Regions from separate parts of the Hymenobacter radiodurans genome, predicted to be linked through region 1. Evidence: riboswitches for the same ligand, from Rfam matches in the RefSeq annotation. Region 1 holds a riboswitch; each other region holds the start of a gene.
What was found. A riboswitch is a leader RNA that binds a small molecule or an ion and turns the genes downstream of it on or off. The one in region 1 is predicted to bind S-adenosylmethionine.

Region 1 (4,915 bases):
TGCTCGTTCGCTCTACAATGCTTACAAGCGTATATGGGGGGCTTTTGTTGCTGACGCGGGCTGTACCAGAGGTTAGTAACCTGTGGCAGCAGGTGCGCCGACGGGCCCATTTTTAAAGCTCTAGGCTGTCTATCGACGCATCTCTCATAGCAACGCTCTGCTGCGTGGCCCGCCAGATAAGCCAGGTTCCGCCAGCGAAAATGACGGCCGCTATGACTATCATTAGAAGTAGTGTCGAGCCACCGGGTAATAGGGCGATTGGGTCTTCTACATTCTGCCACTTCGGATTTTGCAAAGCCTTCCAAGCCACGGCATTGTTCAGAAAATGCACCACGATGCACGCCGCCAATGAGTGCGTGCGGTAGTACAGCCAACCCAAAAAGAGCCCTAACAGAAACGCCGATACAACCTGAGCCGGATTCAAGTGGATAATCCCGAATAATAAACTGGACTGTACTATGGCTTTGCGGGGACTGTAGTTTTTGAGTAGCCCCGGCAGAAGCAAGCCCCGAAAGAGTAGCTCTTCTAGAATGGGAGCCGAGATGCAAATAACAAAAAACGATAGCCCAGGAAATGCATTTAGCTTCTGCATAGAATCGCTCATCCAGTTGGGCAGATGCAGGAACACAACCAACGTGCGCAAGGCCATCTGCGCGAACACCAGTAGCGGCAGCAATAGGTACACCAACGGAATTTCGCGCGACGCCAGCAGCCGAATCGGCTGACGGCGCACCGCCGGAATTTTCCAGAGCAGAAATACGATGATCAGAGCCTTAGCCAAATCACTGGCTACCACAGTCACAATGATGGATTGCGCGTGGGTTGTAAAGCGAAGGAAGGGAATGGACAGAAATCCTAGGACGAGTGCCAGTAGCATAAACCAGCCGAGCGCGCCCCAACTTTCCTTCACGGTTGGGTACGCAGCAGGTTGATTTATAGAAGCTTGGATTTCAGATTCGGGTAACGTTTCGATCATCGGATAGCTATAGAAAAGATAGATGCTTAAAGCTACCTAAAACTGCTTCATTGCTGTGTTACTTCGCTCGAATCAGGTTTTAAAAATTCGGTATTGCTGTCGGAAGGCATCCGTTTATCAGGCATAAAAAAGCCCCCGCTATGATGATGCAGGGGGTTTTTTTGGGGAGTGTAATTCGTTAAGCCTTCACTTGGGCTTGTTCCTGTGCTAGTCGCAGTTTGCTGTGCTTTTTACCATAGAGGTAATAAATCACTAGTCCGGCTGCCAGCCACACAATGAGGCGCAACCAGGTATCCCAGGGGAGCGAAAACATCATCAGTAAGCAGGTCAGGATGCCCATAATGGGCACCAGCGGCACCCACGGCGTGCGAAAAGCGCGGGGCGCATCGGGCTGCTGCTTGCGCATAATGAGTACGCCGAGGCACACCATCACGAAGGCCAGCAGCGTACCAATACTGGTCATTTCGCCTACTACCTGAATGGGCACCAAGCCTGCGAAAGCGCTGATTAGGGCGGCCAACAAGATGTTTGATTTGTAAGGCGTCTGGAAGCGAGGGTGAATTTCGGAGAAGATCTTGGGCAACAGTCCGTCGCGCGACATGGAGAAAAACACCCGCGACTGCCCCAGCAAATCCACCAGAATGACGGAGGTGTAGCCAATCAGGATGGCGATAATAATGGCTTGACTCAGCCAGGCATACGGCGTTTTCTCGATGGCGATGGCTACCGGCGCGGCGCTATTTTTGAACTCTGTGTAGTTGGCCAGGCCCGTCATTACGTGCCCAAACAACACGAACAGAATAGTACACACGACCAGCGAGCCGATGATGCCGATAGGCATATCACGCTGGGGTTTTTTTGCTTCCTGCGCCATCGTGGCCACAATATCAAAGCCGATGAAGACGAAGAAGATAACACCGGCTCCGCGCAGAATGCCGCTCAAGCCAAACTCACCAAACGTGCCCGTATTGGCCGGGATATAGGGCTGATAATTAGCCGGATCGATGTATTGCCAACCCAACGCAATAAACACCAGCACTACCGATACCTTCAGGGCCACAATGGTTGCGTTAACCCAGGCCGAGCCCTGCGTACCCCGAATCACGATGGCTGTGATGGCCAGCACGATCAGAATAGCGGGCAGATTGACGAACCCGTGCACCACCGAGCCATCGGCCAAAGTAGACGTCTCGAAGGGCGACATAACCAGCTGAGCGGGAATATGCAGGTCGTATTTGGCCAAAAACCGCGTCAGGTACTGCGACCAGCTGATGGCTACGGCCGCGGCGCCCACGGAATATTCGAGCACCAAATCCCAGCCAATAATCCAGGCAAACAGCTCACCTAGCGTAGCGTAGGAATAGGTATAGGCGGAGCCAGCGACGGGTACCATAGACGCAAACTCCGCGTAGCACAGGGCCGAAAAGGCACAGCCAACGGCTGCTACCAAAAATGAAAGCGTAACGGCTGGTCCGGTATGATTGGCGGCCGCTATACCAGTAAGGGAAAAGAGTCCCGCCCCAATGATAACCCCTACCCCAATGGCGACAAGGTTGAAGGCACTCAGACTGCGCTTGAGGGTGTGAGTGCCGGTTTCGGCCGCCTCTTGTCGCAGCAATTCCAGTGACTTTTTGAGCATAAAATGTAGCACGAAGCCGCGCCTCGTGGTGGATAAAAAGAATGGAGATAAGAGAAAGAATATCCGCCTGTAAAGCAGACAGATCACAAAGCTGACGCCGTTGCTACGGCTTCGGCAAAATGGGCAACTACCTGATCTACAGCCAATGCAAAGGCTGAATCAGAGCAGAAATGCCCCCAGCGGCTACTTACAGCTGCAGATTGGCAAAGCCAGGAAGATGAGAGAATGTTCGAACGCTCAACAACAGCAACAACCCATACCCAAACAAGCAGCCCAACTCAGCGTGTGGAGCGGCAGGGTGGCGAAGGAAAATAGAGCAGGTTGCAGCTGAATGTTCACGGCAATTTGTTTTTATATAGCCAGTCGATACTTGCGCTGACCTCGGTTGGCACCGTTCCAGTTGTGCTGGGGGTTGCCGGCGTTTCATTGAGCCTTTCTCTCCACGCCTCGGTATAAAAACAATCCTTTGATCAGAAAGAATTGGGGTCGCAAAGGTAGACTACCGGCATGCGTACTTGCAAATGCGGCTATTCTTTCTCTTTTACCGTGTGGCTTAGCCGGCGCTGGGGGGCAACATAGTACCCTTCGGCTCAAGATGGCGCATGCGGTAACAGTTCATGGCCGTTTCGCCGAGTTGCTCGATGAGGCGGTAGTTGGCCACCGCTCCCACCGCTGCTCCAATTACGGGCACCAGCTGGGCCAGCTTCGCCAAGTCGATGTAGTCGCGGTACTCTTGCTGAAAGGTGCGCCAATCAAACTCATTTACATCGGTGGGCAGCGTGTGGCGGTAGCTGTCCCAGTCGGCAATGCGACGATACACCTCATTGCGGGTGTGCTGACTGGAAAAGGCCAGCTGAAAAATGTACAGTAGATAGAGCCGCTCAGTATAATCGCGCACGTCGTGGCCGTAGAGGGCGGCTACGTCGAAGAGCAGCTTAAGCTTGAGGCCCAGCAGCAGCGGAAAATCGGCCAGGCCCAGCAAAAAGCCCCCCGCCCCCGTCACGGCGCCTTCGGCCGACGCGGTGTTGCGGTAGTAACGGATGCGGGTGCGCACCGCCGTTTCCCGTTCCGCCCACGGCGCCTCCAGCAGCGGCTGGCGCGTAGTGTGCATCGACCCAAACAACACCCCGCGCACCATCTGCCGAATAGCCGTGGTAATGGCCTCATGCACCCGCTCGGGCAGAAACGCATTCAACCGAATCTGTACCCGGCGCGTGAAGCGGTTCAGCAGCGTCGGTGACTTCTGCATGCGCTGTTGCCAGGCGCGGAGTTCAGTGAGGGCTTGTTCGTCGGGGCAGTTCATGTAAGTAGTTACGTAAAACTGATAAGTAGTTTTTACCTACGCTTCTCCACGTTACTTTAAGCCATAAATCCGCTCAATAATCTCCACCACTTTCACTCCTTCCCGAGCATTCGTTTCACATAAATCGCCGCTTTTAACTGCCTCAACCACCTCTTCTATCGCCTGCACATGATTGGCGGCGCTGCCTTGGTAGAAACCGTAGTGATTGGCGGGATTGGTCGGCAGAAGCGGCGGGCATTCGTAGTCGCGGATGTGGCAGTGCTCCACTTTATCCATGTATTGCCCACCGATGCGCAGACTGCCGTGCTCGCCGATGACGGTGAGGCTGCTTTCGAGGTTGCGGTCCCAGACGGCGGTGCTGTAATGCAGAGTGCCAGTACCGCCGCGTACGAGGTCAAAAGTCACGAGGCCGCTATCCTCAAACTCGGTAAGGTGCTGGTGGTTGAAGTCATGGAAACGGGCTTGCACATTAGTTACGTCGCCGAAAACCCAGTAGAGCAGATCGATGAAGTGGCTGAACTGAGTGAAGAGCGTACCGCCGTCCTGAGCGTGGGTGCCGTGCCAGCTGCCGGGGCGGTAGTAGCGGGCATCGCGGTTCCAGAAACAGTTTATCTGGACCATAAAAATGCTCCCCAGTCGGTTTTCCTCAATTACTTGCTTCAGCCAAACGGCCGGCGGTGAGTAGCGATTCTGCATTACTCCAAATACCAACCGGCCCGCCTGCGAGGCCGTAGCCACAACTTGTTCCGCATCGGCGGTGCGCAGGGCTAGCGGCTTTTCTACCAACACATGTAGCCCGTGGCGTAAGCCGGCAATTGCCTGGGGCGCGTGCAGATGATTGGGCGTGGCTACCGTAAGGACATCAGCGGCGGGACCATGGGCGAGATATTCTTCAAGAGACGTGAAGAAAGGAATCCCCACAAATTCGGCGGACAGCTCCAATTCTAGCTCAGCCCTGATATCGATTAAGGCTACAAGCTTGGCACCCGGCTGACGC
Region 2 (4,915 bases), 1.5 Mb from region 1:
CTTCAATAGTCAAGTAGTTCTTCTCCCGCTGGCGGGTAGCATAGTCGGCGCGGAGAGCCGCGTACTCGTCGCTAACGGTCTTGGCATAGGTCTCAGCACTGGAACCGAGCAGACTAGCGGCCACGCCCACCGAGCGCGAAGCGTCGTGCACGTGCACCATCGGCCCGGAGTAGTTGGGCGCCACCTTTACGGCCGCATGTAGACGGGAAGTAGTAGCACCACCAATAAGCAGCGGCGTCTTTAAGCCACGCTTTTCCATTTCTTGCGCCACGTACACCATCTCATCGAGGCTGGGCGTAATCAAGCCGCTTAGGCCAATTACGTCTACGTTTTGCTTCTCCGCTTCATCCAGAATACGCTCCAGCGGCACCATTACGCCGAGGTCCACAATGTCGAAGTTGTTGCAGGCAAGCACCACACCCACAATGTTTTTGCCGATGTCATGCACGTCGCCTTTCACGGTAGCCAGCAGAATCTTGCCAGCAGTTTGCCGCTCCGAGCCTTGCTTATCGGCCAGCAGGAAAGGCTCCAGATACGCCACTGCTTTTTTCATCACCCGGGCCGACTTTACTACTTGCGGCAAGAACATTTTGCCGGCGCCAAACAGGTCACCGACTACGTTCATGCCGGCCATCAGCGGACCTTCGATTACTTCCAGCGGCCGGCCTACTTGCTGGCGCACTTCTTCCGTGTCTTCATCAATAAACTCGGTGATGCCGCGAACTAGCGCGTGTTGCAGGCGCTCGGCCACGGGCAGACTGCGCCAAGCGTCGGCTACCACTTCCACCTTGTCCTTCTGCTTCACCGTTTCGGCAAAGTCTACGAGGCGCTCGGTGGCGTCGGGGCGGCGGTTGAGCAATACGTCCTCTACTAGCTCCAATAAATCTTTCGGAATCTCATCATACACGCCCAGCTGGCTGGGGTTTACAATACCCATGTCCAGCCCAGCGCGTATGGCGTGGTAGAGGAAAGAGGTGTGCATGGCTTCACGCACCACGTCGTTGCCGCGGTAAGAGAAGCTTATGTTACTAACACCACCGCTGGTAAGAGCGCCGGGCAGATTGGCTTTGATCCAACGCACGGCCTCAATGAAGTCCAAGGCATAGTTGCGGTGCTCCTCCATGCCGGTGCCCACGGTCAGGATGTTAGGGTCAAAGATGATGTCCTCGGCGGGAAAGCCTACTTCGTTTACCAGAATGTCGTAGCTGCGCTTACATATCTCGATGCGCTTCTCAAAAGAGTCAGCCTGGCCGTTTTCATCGAAGGCCATCACCACCATTGCTGCGCCGTACTGGCGCACGGTGTGAGCGCGCTCCTTAAATACTTCCTCGCTTTCTTTCAGCGAAATGGAATTGACGATGCTCTTGCCCTGCACGCACTTCAGTCCGGCTTCCAGCACGCTCCACTTTGAGGAGTCAATCATCACCGGCACCCGCGAAATGTCGGGCTCGGAGGCAATCAGGTTGAGGAAAGTGGTCATGGCCTGCTCCGAGTCGAGCATGCCTTCGTCCATATTCACGTCGAGCACCTGGGCACCGCCTTCCACTTGGTCGCGGGCTACTTGCAGGGCCTGCTCGTAAGCACCCGTGCGGATGAGGCGGGCGAAAGCGCGGGAGCCGGTCACGTTGCACCGCTCACCCACGTTTACAAACAGGCTGTCGGGAGTAATGCCAAACGGCTCCAAACCAGCCAAACGGGTGGCTTTGGGCACTTCAGGCAGTTGGCGTGGCTGGTATTTCTCGGCCAGCTTCGCCAACTCGGCAATGTGCTGAGGCGTGGTGCCACAACACCCACCGGCCACCGTTACAATGCCTTCTTTGAGGTAGTTTTCAACGACTGCCGCGAATTCCTGCGCCGACTCGTCGTAGCCTCCAAAAGCGTTGGGCAAGCCGGCATTCGGATAGGCCGAAACGTGCACATCGGCAATGCGACTCAGCTCCTTTACATACACGTGTAGCTGGTCCGCACCGAGGGCGCAGTTCAAGCCCACGCTTAGCAGCGGCAAATGACTGATAGAGTTCCAGAACGCCTCTACCGTCTGCCCCGAAAGCGTGCGACCCGACGCATCAGTGATAGTGCCCGAAATCATGACCGGTACCACTTTGCCGCCTTCATCAAAGAACTTCTGCACGGCATACAGCGCCGCTTTCGCATTGAGCGTGTCGAAGATGGTTTCTATCAATAGTGTATCCGAACCGCCTTCCACCAGGCCACGCACCTGCTCCAGATAAGCGGTAGCCAGCTCGTCAAAGGTCACGGCGCGAAAGCCGGGGCGGTTTACGTCGGGCGAGAGCGAAGCGGTCCGGTTGGTGGGGCCGATGGCACCTGCTACGAAACGCGGTTTGTGCGGCTCGCGGGCGGTAAACTCATCAGCCACTTCTTTCGCAATTCGCGCCGACTCGTAGTTCAGCTCATATGCCAAGTGTTCCAAGCCATAGTCGGCCTGGGCAATGGTGGTGCCGCTGAAGGTGTTGGTTTCCACCATGTCGGCGCCGGCGGCGAAATACTCAGCGTGAATGCCGCTGATGATATCAGGGCGGGTGAGGCTGAGTAAGTCGTTGTTGCCGCGCAGGGGCTTGGGGTGGTCGGCGAAGCGCGTTCCCCGAAAATCCTCTTCCGTCAGTGGGTGACGCTGAATCATGGTGCCCATGGCGCCATCGAGCACCAGAATGCGCTGTTGGAGAATGTCGTAAAGGGGAGAGGCGGGGCGAGTCGTTTTCATAAGATCTCCTTTGGAAAAAGGCGTTTTTAGCGCTGCTTATCCAGAAAGAGAACCTCGCAACGCGGGCTCCGCACTTATCTTCTTTTGCCCGTGGGGGACAAAATGGGAGTTGGCACCTTGTTTTACTCAGGTTGCCAAGACGTCGTAGGGCCCAGTCCCTCGGTCTTTCTGGATAAGTAGCTGGACAAAGATACAGCAAGACGACGAAAAAAGTTTACCTGGATTTTTTAACTCATTCACGGATGAGCATTACACGCTTGGGGGGCTTTTTTGTACACAAAAAAGGTCCGGTTTAGAAGCCGGACCTTTTCCATAAACTTAGGTTGAAGAGAGGGCTAAAGCGCTTTCTTCCGCTCGGCCTGAAACTTCTTTAGCTGCGGGTCAATCACCTTTTTGTCTCCCACAACGACGATTGTCATTTCATCGGGACGTACGTATTTCTTGGCCGCATCCTGCACTTCCTTAGGCGTAATGGCGTGAATATCTTTCACCTGATTGGTGAGGTAGCTGTCGGGGAGGCCGTGCAGATCGAGGAAGCTGAGCTGACTGATGATGCCGGCGGGTGTGGAGTTACGGAGCACAAACAGGCCCGCTTCGTAGTTTTTGATGCCTTCCAACTCTTCGGCTGTGGGAGCCTCTTTTTGCAGACGCTCCACTTCATACACAATTTCCTTGAGCGAATTGCCGGTGTGTTCGGTGGTTACGTCGGCTACCTCGGCCCACTCCCCCACGCGGTAGCGGGCATTCACGTTGCTGGAAGGAGAATAAGTATAGCCTTTATTCTCGCGAATATTACTAGTGATGCGCGAGCCAAAAGAGCCCCCAGCAAGGAATTCATCACACGTAAGCGCGTGAAATCGGGATGGGTCGGATCGACGACAGGTAGGCCGATCACCAGCGTAGACTGGGGCGCGCCGGGGCGGTTCTGCACCATCAGATCGGTTTTGGTGACTGGCTTGGCAATCTCGATGCGCGGAGCGGGGCCTTTGGTCCAGTTGTTTAGAGACGATGTAACCGCCTCGCGCATAGCCTTTTCATCGAACTTGCCGGCGGCGTATACTGCCGTGCGCTGGGCACCAAACTGCTTGGTGTAAAAGTCGCGCACCTGCTCGGGGCCATAGGCGTTTACTTCGGCGTCGGTGGGAATATCGCGGCCGTAGGGGTGCCCTTTGTACAGAGCCATCGAGAACTTGGTGCGGGCCTGAGTGCCCGGCTGGGAGCGGGAAAGATTATTTTCGCGCTTAAAGTCATTTTTGATGCGCTCAATCTCGGAAGGTGGGAAAGCCGGGTTTTGCACCAAGTCAGCCATCAGCTTTACCAGTTCCGGACCGTATTCTGACAGTACCGAGCCAGTAATAAAGGTCTGATTGGGGCCTACCGATACACTGAGTGAGCCACCCATACGGGCCGCTTTTTCTGATATCTGCTTAGCGGAGAGCGTGGTGGTACCTTCCCGCATGAGGCGCCCTACGATGTCGGCCAGGCCGTTCTCGTTGGCGGCCTCGTGCACGTTGCCAACTTGTACGATCATACTCACCGTTACTTTCGGAATGTCACCGTAAGGTACCAGCGTGGCTTGCAGGCCATTATCCAGCGTAAATTCCGTCTTGGGGGGCAAAGTGAAGTCGCGGGGGGCGCCGCCGGCGGGCGGCGTTTCTTTTTGGGCTAAAGCCGGGGTGCTAAGGACACAGGCGACGCTCAGCAGGCCAATAAGTATATTTTTCATGAGGTATGTCTTTGGAGGAGTTACCAACTGTAAGCCGAGTGATGCACTAGCTTTTCGCCAATGGATTAATCGTTAGAATCGTCCGGTTTGTGGGCCGCAGATATTCGCGCAGCGTTTTCTGCATCAGCTCCGGCGTCACTTTCCGAAACTCGCTTTCCAATTGATTTATCCGCTTCGGGTCATTCTCGAATAAAGCGAAACTGGCCAGCAAATCGGCCTTGCCGAAGCCGTATAGCTGACTTACCTGGTCGTATAAGTCGGAGCGCATTTTCACAATAGCCAAATCCAGCATCTCCTGGCTTACGCCTTCCTTATCAAGCTTCTGAATTTCGCGGTCCAGCACGGCTACCACAGAATCGGCCGAAACGGTTTTGTCATACACCAGGCTGCCATCCCAGAGCATGGGGCCGTTGTAGTTGAACATGTTGCCCAGGCTCGAGTTGATGCCGCCGCTCACCGAGCCGGTG
Region 3 (4,915 bases), 2.4 Mb from region 1:
TGAAAGGCTTGCGGCGCTGGCGGGCCAAAGCGTATCAACATGGCAACGAGATGGTATGGGCCTCAGCGCAGCTCCGCGGCAACGCCATCCGGTACTGGGTAGAAGCAGCCCTTTCCACTGCCTTCGTCTGGACGGCTCGCTACTTGGTAATCGGCTGTATTATTGCCGCCTTTGTTGACTTAAGCTGGGGAGAATTTGGGCTGATTTTCAGCCGCAACCTCATCTATAAGGTGGTGCTGCTGGTAGCCATTACACCGGGCGGAGCAGGTATTGCGGAAGGTGCTTTCCCTACTTTTTTCGGCAAGTTTATCGGTACACCTACGATGACCAATTTTGTGGTCCTGCTGTATCGTATTGTTACCTATTATCTCTATCTGGTGCTGGGGGCCATTTTCCTGCCCCGCTGGATAGCGCGGGTTTTCGGCCGAAACCGGGTGAAGGAAATCATGAACTCATAGAACACAAAAAAGCCCCCAGTGCATTGCTGGGGGCTTTTTTGTAATAAAGCGAATTCAATTATTCAGACTCAAGCATCATTTGCTCGCCGTTTACGCCGCGCAACGTGATTTTGTCATCCGTCAAGTTCACCACGTCGAAAGTCATGGATGTGGTGCCACCGTCGGGGGTAAGAGTGATTTTTTTGCCGGGCTGGTCGAAGGTGTACTTGCCTTGCAACGATTGCTGGGGCGACGTCATGTTAAAGTTACCGTTGGCGTAGAAACGTAGTTCGGTATCCTTATCAGCATCAGTTTGGGCCACCTTGTCGCCGCTGGCAGTGGTTTCTTTGTCCGTTTTCCAGACTTTGCTTTCCGTGCCATACAGCATGTTGGTTTCGCCAACTTTGTCTTTCTGGCTACAAGCAGCCGTGAACAGCGTCAACAGCATAATGAGGCTGGCCAAGTAGCGGAAAGGAAGTGCAATGGTTTTCATAGGGAGTGACCTTAGGGTTAACTAAAAATGGAAAGGAGCGGCTTTATCTGGTACAATATTCCAGCAAAGCAATGTTGCGCTTCTTACGCGCCGCGCCGGAAAGAGTTAGCAACAGTGGAGCTTTTTTGACGGCTGCAACTTATTTGCACTAGGGGCGTAAGACGACGTGACAGCATAGCTATCAAGCACATGCGCCTTCCTTTCTCCTTAATCAACCACGACTATGGGAATGTTCGATTTCTTAACCAATAAAGGCGACGAAAAGCCTGCTCAGCCGGCTGCCAATCCCAACCAGAAGGCTAATACAGACTTCTTTGGCAACGCCAACCAGCCCGCTGCTCCTACTGCTGCCCAAGGCACGCAATACACTGTAGTTAGCGGCGATTCACTTTCTAAAATTGCGAAGAAGCACTACGGTGATGCCGCCAAGTGGCATCAGATTTATGACGCCAACAAGTCAACCATCGGTTCAAACCCCGATCATATCGAAGTAGGTCAGGTATTGACCTTACCCCAAGCGTAAGCACACCCTGAGCTAAAGCTAACAAATAAAAAAGCCCCCAGCAAGTTGCTGGGGGCTTTTTTATTTGTTAGCCAGCGAGTTAGCACGGAGTAAAAAATATTGCTGTGCATTTGGCGTTCTCATTTCGAACTGTACATTTGCAGTTACCAGTCCGGTACTTCTCGTTATCGACGAGACAGTTTTTCAGATTTTATACAGAAGCGGCGAGAGAACAGGCTCCCTGACCCGCTGGCAACCTTCATTGTTTTGAAAGGTGCCAATTCCTGCCCGTTCGGCTATGTTGCCCGCGGGAGATATAAGCTGAGTGCCATGAAAAACACTGCTTTTTCCATTTTGCTTCACCCGTCTGCCCCGGTCGCATCGTTGCGCATTGGTTGGTTGGCGGGTTTCCGCGTTTTGGCCCCTGCCATTAGCAGTTGTGAGGCTACGCGAATGTGCTGTTGTTGCGCGTGCTGCTGCTAATCCAGTTTCCGGTTTAGCCCCCTCCCCTTTCCATCATTCCTAAAGGCCGTGTTGCGCCGTGGGCATTCTACCCCACCACGTTAGGTCTTAGTCTGGCTTCGTCTGCTTCGGCTGTGGATCACGTTCAGCGCTCCACCTTCCTGCGGTTCCATATGCCTGATTATCTGCGCTCTGTCATCTCTTTCTACTTCACTCTAACTCTAATCAGCACTAAGATGTCCACACAAAACCTGCACTTCGAAACCCTGCAATTGCACGCTGGTCAGCAACCCGATCCTACTACTGGTTCGCGCGCCGTTCCTATCCATCAGACTACTTCTTACGTGTTTAAGAACGCGGAGCATGGTGCCAATTTGTTTGCCCTCAAGGAGTTCGGCAACATTTATACGCGCCTCATGAACCCTACCACCGATGTATTTGAGCAACGCGTAGCGGCGCTGGAAGGTGGTGTGGCCGCATTGGCAACCAGCTCGGGGCAAGCAGCCCAATTTCTGGCCCTGAACAACATTTTGCAGGCCGGCGACAACTTTGTAAGTACCCAGCACCTCTACGGTGGCACTTACAACCAATTTAAGGTCGCTTTCAAGCGCTTAGGTATCGAAGCCCGCTTTGCCGATGGCGACACGCCTGAAAGCTTCGAGGCCCTGATCGACGACAAGACTAAGGCGCTGTATCTCGAAACGATTGGCAACCCCAGCTTCAGTATTCCCGATTTTGAGCGTATTGCGGCCATTGCTGACAAACACGATCTGCCGCTTATTGTCGATAACACGTTTGGCGCGGGCGGCTACCTGTTTCGCCCCCTAGAGCACGGCGCGCACATCGTAGTAGAATCGGCCACGAAATGGATTGGCGGCCACGGCACCAGCATAGGCGGCGTGATTGTCGACGGCGGTAAGTATGACTTCGGCAATGGCAAGTTTCCGCAGTTTACGGAGCCCTCGGAAGGCTATCACGGCCTGGTTTTCAATGATGTGTTCGGCAAAGGCGGCCCATTTGGCAACATCGCCTTTATCATTCGGGCGCGGGTAGAAGGCCTGCGCGATTTTGGTCCGGCCATCAGTCCTTTCAACTCTTTCCTGCTGCTGCAAGGTCTTGAAACTCTGTCGTTGCGCGTAGATCGGACGGTGGAAAATGCGCAAAAGCTGGCCGAATGGCTAGAGCAGCATCAGCAGGTAGAAGCCGTAAACTATCCGGGTTTGAAAAGCAGCCGCTATAACGCTCTAGCCCAGAAATATCTGAAGCGCGGCGCGGGTGGCGTTCTGACTTTCAGCATTAAAGGCACCAAGGATACGGCCACGCACTTCATCGACAACCTAAAGCTGGTGAGCCATTTGGCTAATGTGGGCGATGCGAAAACGTTGATTATTCAGCCCGCCGCCACTACGCACCAGCAGCTTTCTGATCAGGAGCAAATAGCAGCCGGCGTGACGCCCACCTTGCTGCGCATTTCGCTTGGACTGGAGCATATAGAAGACATCAAAGCTGACTTGCAAAATGCCTTCGACGCGGTAGCGGAAAAAGCCCCCCAGCGTCAGCAAACCGAAGGTGATACAATCCCGGAGCCAGCCATCGAGCATCCCGTAGTACTGGAAGTCTAGCTGTTGCAAGCAGAAGATATTGAGCAAGGCCGTTGCAGCGGCTAGTGCTCCGTTTACAAGTCCTACGGTTTGGCGGGGTGACAAGGCAGAAATGGAAGAAAGATACCGCCTTGCCCATCCTTCAATAGCTCCCGAATCAGCTTACTTATTGGGCAGCCTCACTCGGTTTGGGAGCTATTGAAAATCCGCTTTACTATTTGTCACGAGTCTAACTGCTGTAGTGGCAGCCTCAATGATTCCCTCCAGGCTCTGAATTCGCTAGCCTCGCATGACTGATTATCAGACCTTTATTCTTCCAGCGCCGCTTCAGCTCGAAAGTGGTGCGACTTTGCTTCGGGTGCAGATAGCCTACCAGACCTACGGTACGCTCAATGCCGCCCGCGACAATGTGGTATGGGCGTGTCATGCGCTTACGGCCAACGCCGATGTGCTTAGCTGGTGGCCGGGTTTATTTGGTCATAATTGCCACTTCGATCCGGCAAATCACTTCATTGTATGCGCTAACATCGTGGGCTCTTGTTACGGATCCACCGGCCCGCTTACGCCAACCGAGTCGGGGGAACCACCATACCATACTTTTCCACTGCTTACAGTGCGTGATATGGTAGCGGGGCACGAAGCGTTGCGCCAGCATCTGGGCATAGGTCAGATTCACACGCTGATTGGCGGTTCATTGGGTGGGCAGCAGGCCTTGGAGTGGGCTATTCAGCAACCCACCGTGTTTGAGCATTTGGTTGTGCTGGCTACCAATGCGCAGCACTCGCCCTGGGGTATTGCTTTCAATGAGGCGCAGCGCCTGGCCATCTTCGCCGACCCTACCTATCACTCGGCTACACCGACTGGGGGGCAGTTTGGCTTAAAAGCGGCTCGTGCTGTGGCCCTTCTTAGCTACCGCAGCTACGAGGCCTACGGTAATACGCAGCACGAGCCCGAAGAAGATAAAATTACTGATTTTCGGGCCAGTTCCTATCAACAGTATCAAGGCGACAAGCTGGTGGCGCGCTTCAATGCCTATACCTACGTGGCGCTGTCCAGAGCCATGGACTCGCACAATGTGGGCCGCAGTCGCGGAGGGGTGGCTGCCGCGCTGGGCCGAATACGGGCTCGTACGCTGGTCATCGGCATTACATCGGATGTGTTATTTCCGCTCACGGAGCAGCAGCTTCTAGCCCGCTACATACCTGGTGCTGTTTATGCCGAAATGGATTCTGGTTACGGCCACGATGGCTTTCTGATCGAAACCGCCCAAATCACTCACTTACTCGAACGCTTCTACGTGCAGACGGTTGTGCAGTAATGCGCCTGGGGCATTTACTAGCTACTGGGGGCAAAAACACCAACACACGGCGACTGAGCCAGCAGCTAACCACCCGCTTTCCGGTTCTACTTTTGTCCCAGC
Region 4 (4,915 bases), 1.5 Mb from region 1:
ATTGAAGAAGCTGCTCAAGACCAAGTAGAACAAAGTAAAAAGGCGGTCATGCAGAGCAGAGCGAAGCATCTCGCGTGTTTAGTGGGAGTATTACTCCTGTGTCAGCACGCGAGATGCTTCGCTCTGCTCTGCATAACCGCCTAATAAATAGGTAATCAGCTTAGCGTGGTGGCCTCAATTAAACCAGCACATGAATTACCGATTCCGAGAATCGCTCCATTTCCTCTAGCTGCGGGCTGCACTGCAACAGAAAGAAATCTACACCCACGGCTTCGTAGGCACCGATGCGGTCCTGAATTTGGGCGGGTGTGCCGGTGAGGCCGGTGCGCAAGCCACGGTTCGATACCGAGTAATCATGCAGCGACACCTGCTGCTCCAGTTGTGTGCCGGCCAACCACTGCTGGTAGTTGCCGTAGCCTGCGGCGGAGGCTTGCACGTTGGTAATGCGGTCCAGCTCGCGCTTCACGTCCTGCTCATTATCGCGCACGATGCTGTAGCCGGCCACGCCAAACTTCATGGGGGGTAAATTCTTCTGCTCTCGACGCCTACGCATGTCGGCAATGCGCTGCCCGATCTGCTCCGGTGAGTCGCCGTGCATCACGTAGCCGTCGCACTGCGTCGAAATCAAGTCCTTCGCCGCTTCCGATTCGCCACCGGCGTACAGGAAGGGCTTCTTGGCGGGCTTGGGCTGCAATACGTTGTCCGTCAGCTGATAATACTTGCCATCGTAGGAGAAATGATCTTTCTCCCATACGTTGGTTACCACGTCCAGCCACTCTTTGGTGCGGGCGTAGCGGTCGTCGTGCTGCTCGAAGTGCAAGCCGTACTTGGTCGCCTCATCGCGCCACCACGACGATACCACGTTCAACGACAAGCGGCCCGGTGCAATCAGATCGATGTTGGCAGCCTGCTTGGCCAGCAAGGCGGGGTTGTGGAAAGTAGGTCGCACCGCCACCATAATTTCCAACTCTTTGGTCACCGCCGCCAGGGCTGCGGCCGTGCTCCACGCCTCTAGGGCTGGCTCTTCCTGACCTTTAATGTCATTCAGATACAGCTCCGCAATGAGGGTGAGGCTGTAGCCCCAGTCCTCGCTGCGCTGCGCCAACTGTTTTACGTAGTCCCACGACGTAGGCATTTGCTCGTCGGGAACGTTGCGGAGCCAACCGCCAAAAATGGGAAGCCAATACCCGAATTTCATATCGTAAGAGCGTTTGCGGTGGTTAATTCGAGTTGTTGCTCCAGGTAATCCACGAAGCGGGCGTAGGGGTCAAAACCAACCACATTGACGGCGTCGGCCACGAAGTTGGACAAGGCGTTGATGTCGTAGAACAGTGCCTCGCCCGTGCGGTCATCAATCAGATACTCAATGCCCCCACGTCAATTTTAGCGGCAGCTACGATGCGCTCCACGGCCTCAATTATCTCATCGGGCGGCGTAGTAGCTTCTACCTGAATGCCTTTCTTGGGCGCTTCCGTCAGGCAGAAGTCGCCGGCCGTAGGCTCGTCCGGAATCTGGCAGATTTCGGCGGGGCAGAGATTGAAGCTCTCGCCAGTAGTGAACACCTTCATGGCGTACAAAAACTTGCCATCCAGCGTCTCCACGCGGGTAATATGCCCCCACGCGGCGTCACGTACTCCTGCACCAGCGCCGTCTGGTCGATACCCAAGTCAATTTGATTGGCGTCCACGGCCGCTTGCAGGCCTTCCGGCGTGTCGAAGCGAATGATGCCCGCGCCGCTGCCACCGATGTTCACTTTCACCACAATCGGGAAGCGCAGCTGCTTGGCCGCGTCCACGGCCCGCGAGGCGTGGTTTATCACAAACGACTTGGGGTAGTTCAGGCCCAACGACTCGAACAGCGAGAGTTGACGGGCTTTATTCGTCTCAATAGCCGTAGCGGCCGAGCCGTTGATGATACGCACGCCGAGCCGCTCCAAGTGAGTAGCAAAGCCAGCGGTGTGAAAAATGCCTTGTCCGTGTCCGCGCAGGTAGGCCGAAGAACTCATCCGATTCACCACCAAGCTATAGCGGCTTTCCTTTTCAGAAGGGTCAAACAGATGATGAGCGGCGTCAATCTTTTCGTAGGGCAAACCCCGGCGGTCCAGCTCCGCAAACAGCGGCTTAAACCATTCGGGGTGCTCATAATAAATGCCAATAGGCTTCTGTAAATCAGACATGTTAGGTGGTATAGTAAGAAAGTGAAAGCACTGGAAATAGGCGCGTTGCCAACGGGAGCAAAAGCTGGGGGGCTTTTTTCTGCTTGGACCAAGCCGAATAAGTTGGGGCGCCGCGGGGCCTTAGCTGGCACGAACTGCATTAGCCAGTCTGGGTGCTCGAGGAGGGCGGCCACAAGGTGGAGCCACGAAAGCAGAAAACACCAACCAGCCGCTGAAAACGCGTCAGGCTAGGTTACTGGTAGGAAAGGGAAGAGGGAAAATCAACAACAACCTTGTCCTACCGAGCCCATACAACAGCAGGCCAGCGCAGACTGTGCGCGACAAAGCTGTTGCGTAGCAACGAGGGGTAGAGAGAAAGCGGAGGTGTTGAAAAGATCCACGGTAACTTGTTTTTATATGGTCAGGACTTGGCACCGTTCCACGGGGAGCGGGGGTTGCCGGCGCTTCACGGAGCCTGTCTCTCTGCGCCTCTGTATAAAAACAATCCTTTGATGGGAAAGAATTGGTGGTACAAATGTACCAACTCGCTTCCTAATATTCCAAATCTGGGGTGCGCACTATTGAAACGCGACGTGTTGCGCTGCTACGAAAGCAGCCACGTCCGAAGCCGAGTAAGCAAACTGCCGGATGAATCGGAGGCCGGTTGAGCCGCGTCTGGCTCATCATCGGGTACGGCTGTCATCAGAGCGCTGTGGTCGGCTAGAACCTGCTGCGCGGCCTCCAAATCCTGCTGGCGCACGTGCAGCCGTACTCCGCCCGAAATAGGCCCGTACGGCCGATTCTCATTGCTTATGAAGCAGGCAATACCAGCCGCTTCGAGCTGGTTCTTGGCCAGGTGCGCTGATATGGAGTTGGCAAACGATTCTAGCAGGACAACTGTGCCGTCGGTTGGCTCGATGAACATAGGATATAAATTTCAGCTAAAACACGAGAAGCACCCCATTAGGTGCTTCTCGTGGTAAAAAGTATATGCAGGCTTCACAACTGAAGCGGCTTGCTGACTTATTTGAACAAGTCCAAAGCTTTAATAAACGTTTGGGACACCCCCAGGCGAGCGGCACACCGACATACAGCCATGCCAGCGCTGTTTTTAAACCCGAGGATGGTGCATTATCGGCCTCTGGAATGGTGGGATTTATTCTATTTTCCATGTGAAGGATGTTTACAATTGAGTACTTAAACCAGCACGCACTAAGCAGCTACTTTCTTGGGAGTAGCTTCTTTGTAGTGGTATTTCTCGTTCACGGCCGTCACGAGCATGTTGGCAATCAGGCCAACTACCAGTACGCCGGCCATCACATAAAACACCGTCTGGTATGCCTCCGCGCCGGTCAGGCCTTTATCTTTCTGACTTTGGTGCAAGTAGTTCACAATCAGAGGCCCCAGAATACCAGCCGTAGACCAAGCCGTGAGCAGGCGCCCATGAATAGCGCCTACTTGCATCGTGCCGAACAAGTCGCGCAGGTAAGCCGGAACGGTAGCAAATCCGCCTCCATACATGCTCAGAATCACGCAGCACACGATGACGAACAACGCCAGTGAGTGATTGGCCGCCAGCGTGGGCACTAATGCATAGAGCGCAATGCCCAAGCCAAAGTAAATCATGTAGGTAGGCTTGCGGCCCATCTTATCCGAGGCCGACGACCAAAAAAAGCGCCCTAGCAAATTGAATAAGCTCAGCAGACCCACAAAGCCAGCAGCCGCGGCCGCCGTTACGCCCAGGCCTGTCCCATAGAGGTATCAGAAAAAGTTTCCTGAATAAGCGGTGAGGCTGTTTCGAGCACACCAATACCCGCTGTCACATTCGTGAGCAATACCACCCATAGAAGCCAAAACTGCGGGGTTTTAATAGCCGTATCGGCATCCACGTTGGCCGTCGTAATAAGGGTTGACTGTTGGGTGTTGGGCACGTAGCCTTCCGGTTTCCAGCCTTCGGCGGGTACCCGAATGGTGAATACCCCAAACATCATGAATATCAGGTAAATAGCACCCATCGTGAGCATGGTAGGCGCTACGCCCATAGGAGCCGAATCTTTGAAATAAGCCATCAAGGCGACGGCCAGCGGCGAGCCAATCATGGCGCCTCCGCCAAAGCCCATAATAGCCATACCCGTCGCTACGCCCGGCCTATCTGGGAACCACTTGATAAGCGTGCTCACCGGCGAAATGTACCCAATGCCTAGCCCAATACCGCCCACAAAGCCATAGCCGAAGTACACAAGCCAGATGTTGTGCATGGATACGCCCAGTGCCGAGATAAAAAAGCCCCCCGCAAAGCATAGAGCCGAAGCCAGCATTGCTTTGCGCGGTCCAACCCGTTCGAGCCATTTACCAAATACCGCCGCCGACAAACCCAAGAGCACAATGGCAATGGAGAAGATAACAGCCAACTGACCGGGCGTCCAGTCGGTAGGAGCGGGCGCGTTCACATCACCGCTGATGAGGGCTCCCATAGGCTTTTTGAATACGCTGAACGCGTAAGCCTGACCAATGGCAAGGTGAATGGCCAATGCGGCCGGCGGAATCAGCCAGCGGTTGAAACCCGGCCCGGCAATGGTACGGCTGCGATCCAGCCATGAGGTAGAGGTTGCCATGCAGTAGAAAAAGAGTGGTGGGAAATAGGTGAACGGGAGAGCGCTAGGATATGCTGAGGCAGCAAAGGCGCCTCTTGCATTGAGAATCAGGAAGGTAGAAGCTTTTGTTTCAGATTATCAACCTGAAAGCTATAAATGTTGCTAA

Region 2: another riboswitch for S-adenosylmethionine. It lies ahead of metH (methionine synthase); the one in region 1 lies ahead of EPD59_RS13635 (amino acid permease).
Region 3: another riboswitch for S-adenosylmethionine. It lies ahead of EPD59_RS03515 (O-acetylhomoserine aminocarboxypropyltransferase/cysteine synthase family protein); the one in region 1 lies ahead of EPD59_RS13635 (amino acid permease).
Region 4: another riboswitch for S-adenosylmethionine. It lies ahead of EPD59_RS22955 (ATP-grasp domain-containing protein); the one in region 1 lies ahead of EPD59_RS13635 (amino acid permease).

Annotation. Positions count from the first base shown of each region.
Region 1 covers NZ_CP037922.1:2,930,722-2,935,636, forward strand. Annotated here, with positions in the region: gene EPD59_RS13625 (lipopolysaccharide biosynthesis protein) at 1-116, shown strand, start outside; gene EPD59_RS13630 (CPBP family intramembrane glutamic endopeptidase) at 113-976, opposite strand; gene EPD59_RS13635 (amino acid permease) at 1,155-2,615, opposite strand; SAM riboswitch class I at 2,964-3,074, opposite strand; gene EPD59_RS13640 (EcsC family protein) at 3,169-3,918, opposite strand; gene EPD59_RS13645 (Gfo/Idh/MocA family protein) at 3,970-4,915, opposite strand, start outside.
Region 2 covers NZ_CP037922.1:4,449,013-4,453,927, reverse strand. Annotated here, with positions in the region: gene metH (methionine synthase) at 1-2,722, opposite strand, end outside; SAM riboswitch class I at 2,794-2,901, opposite strand; partial or broken gene EPD59_RS20180 (M16 family metallopeptidase) at 3,058-4,253, opposite strand; gene EPD59_RS20175 (M16 family metallopeptidase) at 4,495-4,915, opposite strand, start outside.
Region 3 covers NZ_CP037922.1:565,737-570,651, reverse strand. Annotated here, with positions in the region: gene EPD59_RS03530 (lysylphosphatidylglycerol synthase transmembrane domain-containing protein) at 1-458, shown strand, start outside; gene EPD59_RS03525 (hypothetical protein) at 517-930, opposite strand; gene EPD59_RS03520 (LysM peptidoglycan-binding domain-containing protein) at 1,160-1,453, shown strand; SAM riboswitch class I at 1,641-1,755, shown strand; gene EPD59_RS03515 (O-acetylhomoserine aminocarboxypropyltransferase/cysteine synthase family protein) at 2,131-3,516, shown strand; gene EPD59_RS03510 (homoserine O-acetyltransferase family protein) at 3,785-4,813, shown strand; gene EPD59_RS03505 (murein hydrolase activator EnvC family protein) at 4,900-4,915, opposite strand, start outside.
Region 4 covers NZ_CP037922.1:4,461,138-4,466,052, reverse strand. Annotated here, with positions in the region: gene EPD59_RS20245 (molybdopterin molybdotransferase MoeA) at 1-144, shown strand, start outside; gene EPD59_RS20240 (LLM class flavin-dependent oxidoreductase) at 179-1,198, opposite strand; gene EPD59_RS22960 (hypothetical protein) at 1,356-1,601, opposite strand; gene EPD59_RS22955 (ATP-grasp domain-containing protein) at 1,565-2,176, opposite strand; SAM riboswitch class I at 2,566-2,657, opposite strand; gene EPD59_RS20230 (putative signal transducing protein) at 2,760-3,080, opposite strand; gene EPD59_RS24300 (MFS transporter small subunit) at 3,097-3,327, opposite strand; gene EPD59_RS22950 (MFS transporter) at 3,368-3,865, opposite strand; gene EPD59_RS22945 (MFS transporter) at 3,889-4,770, opposite strand.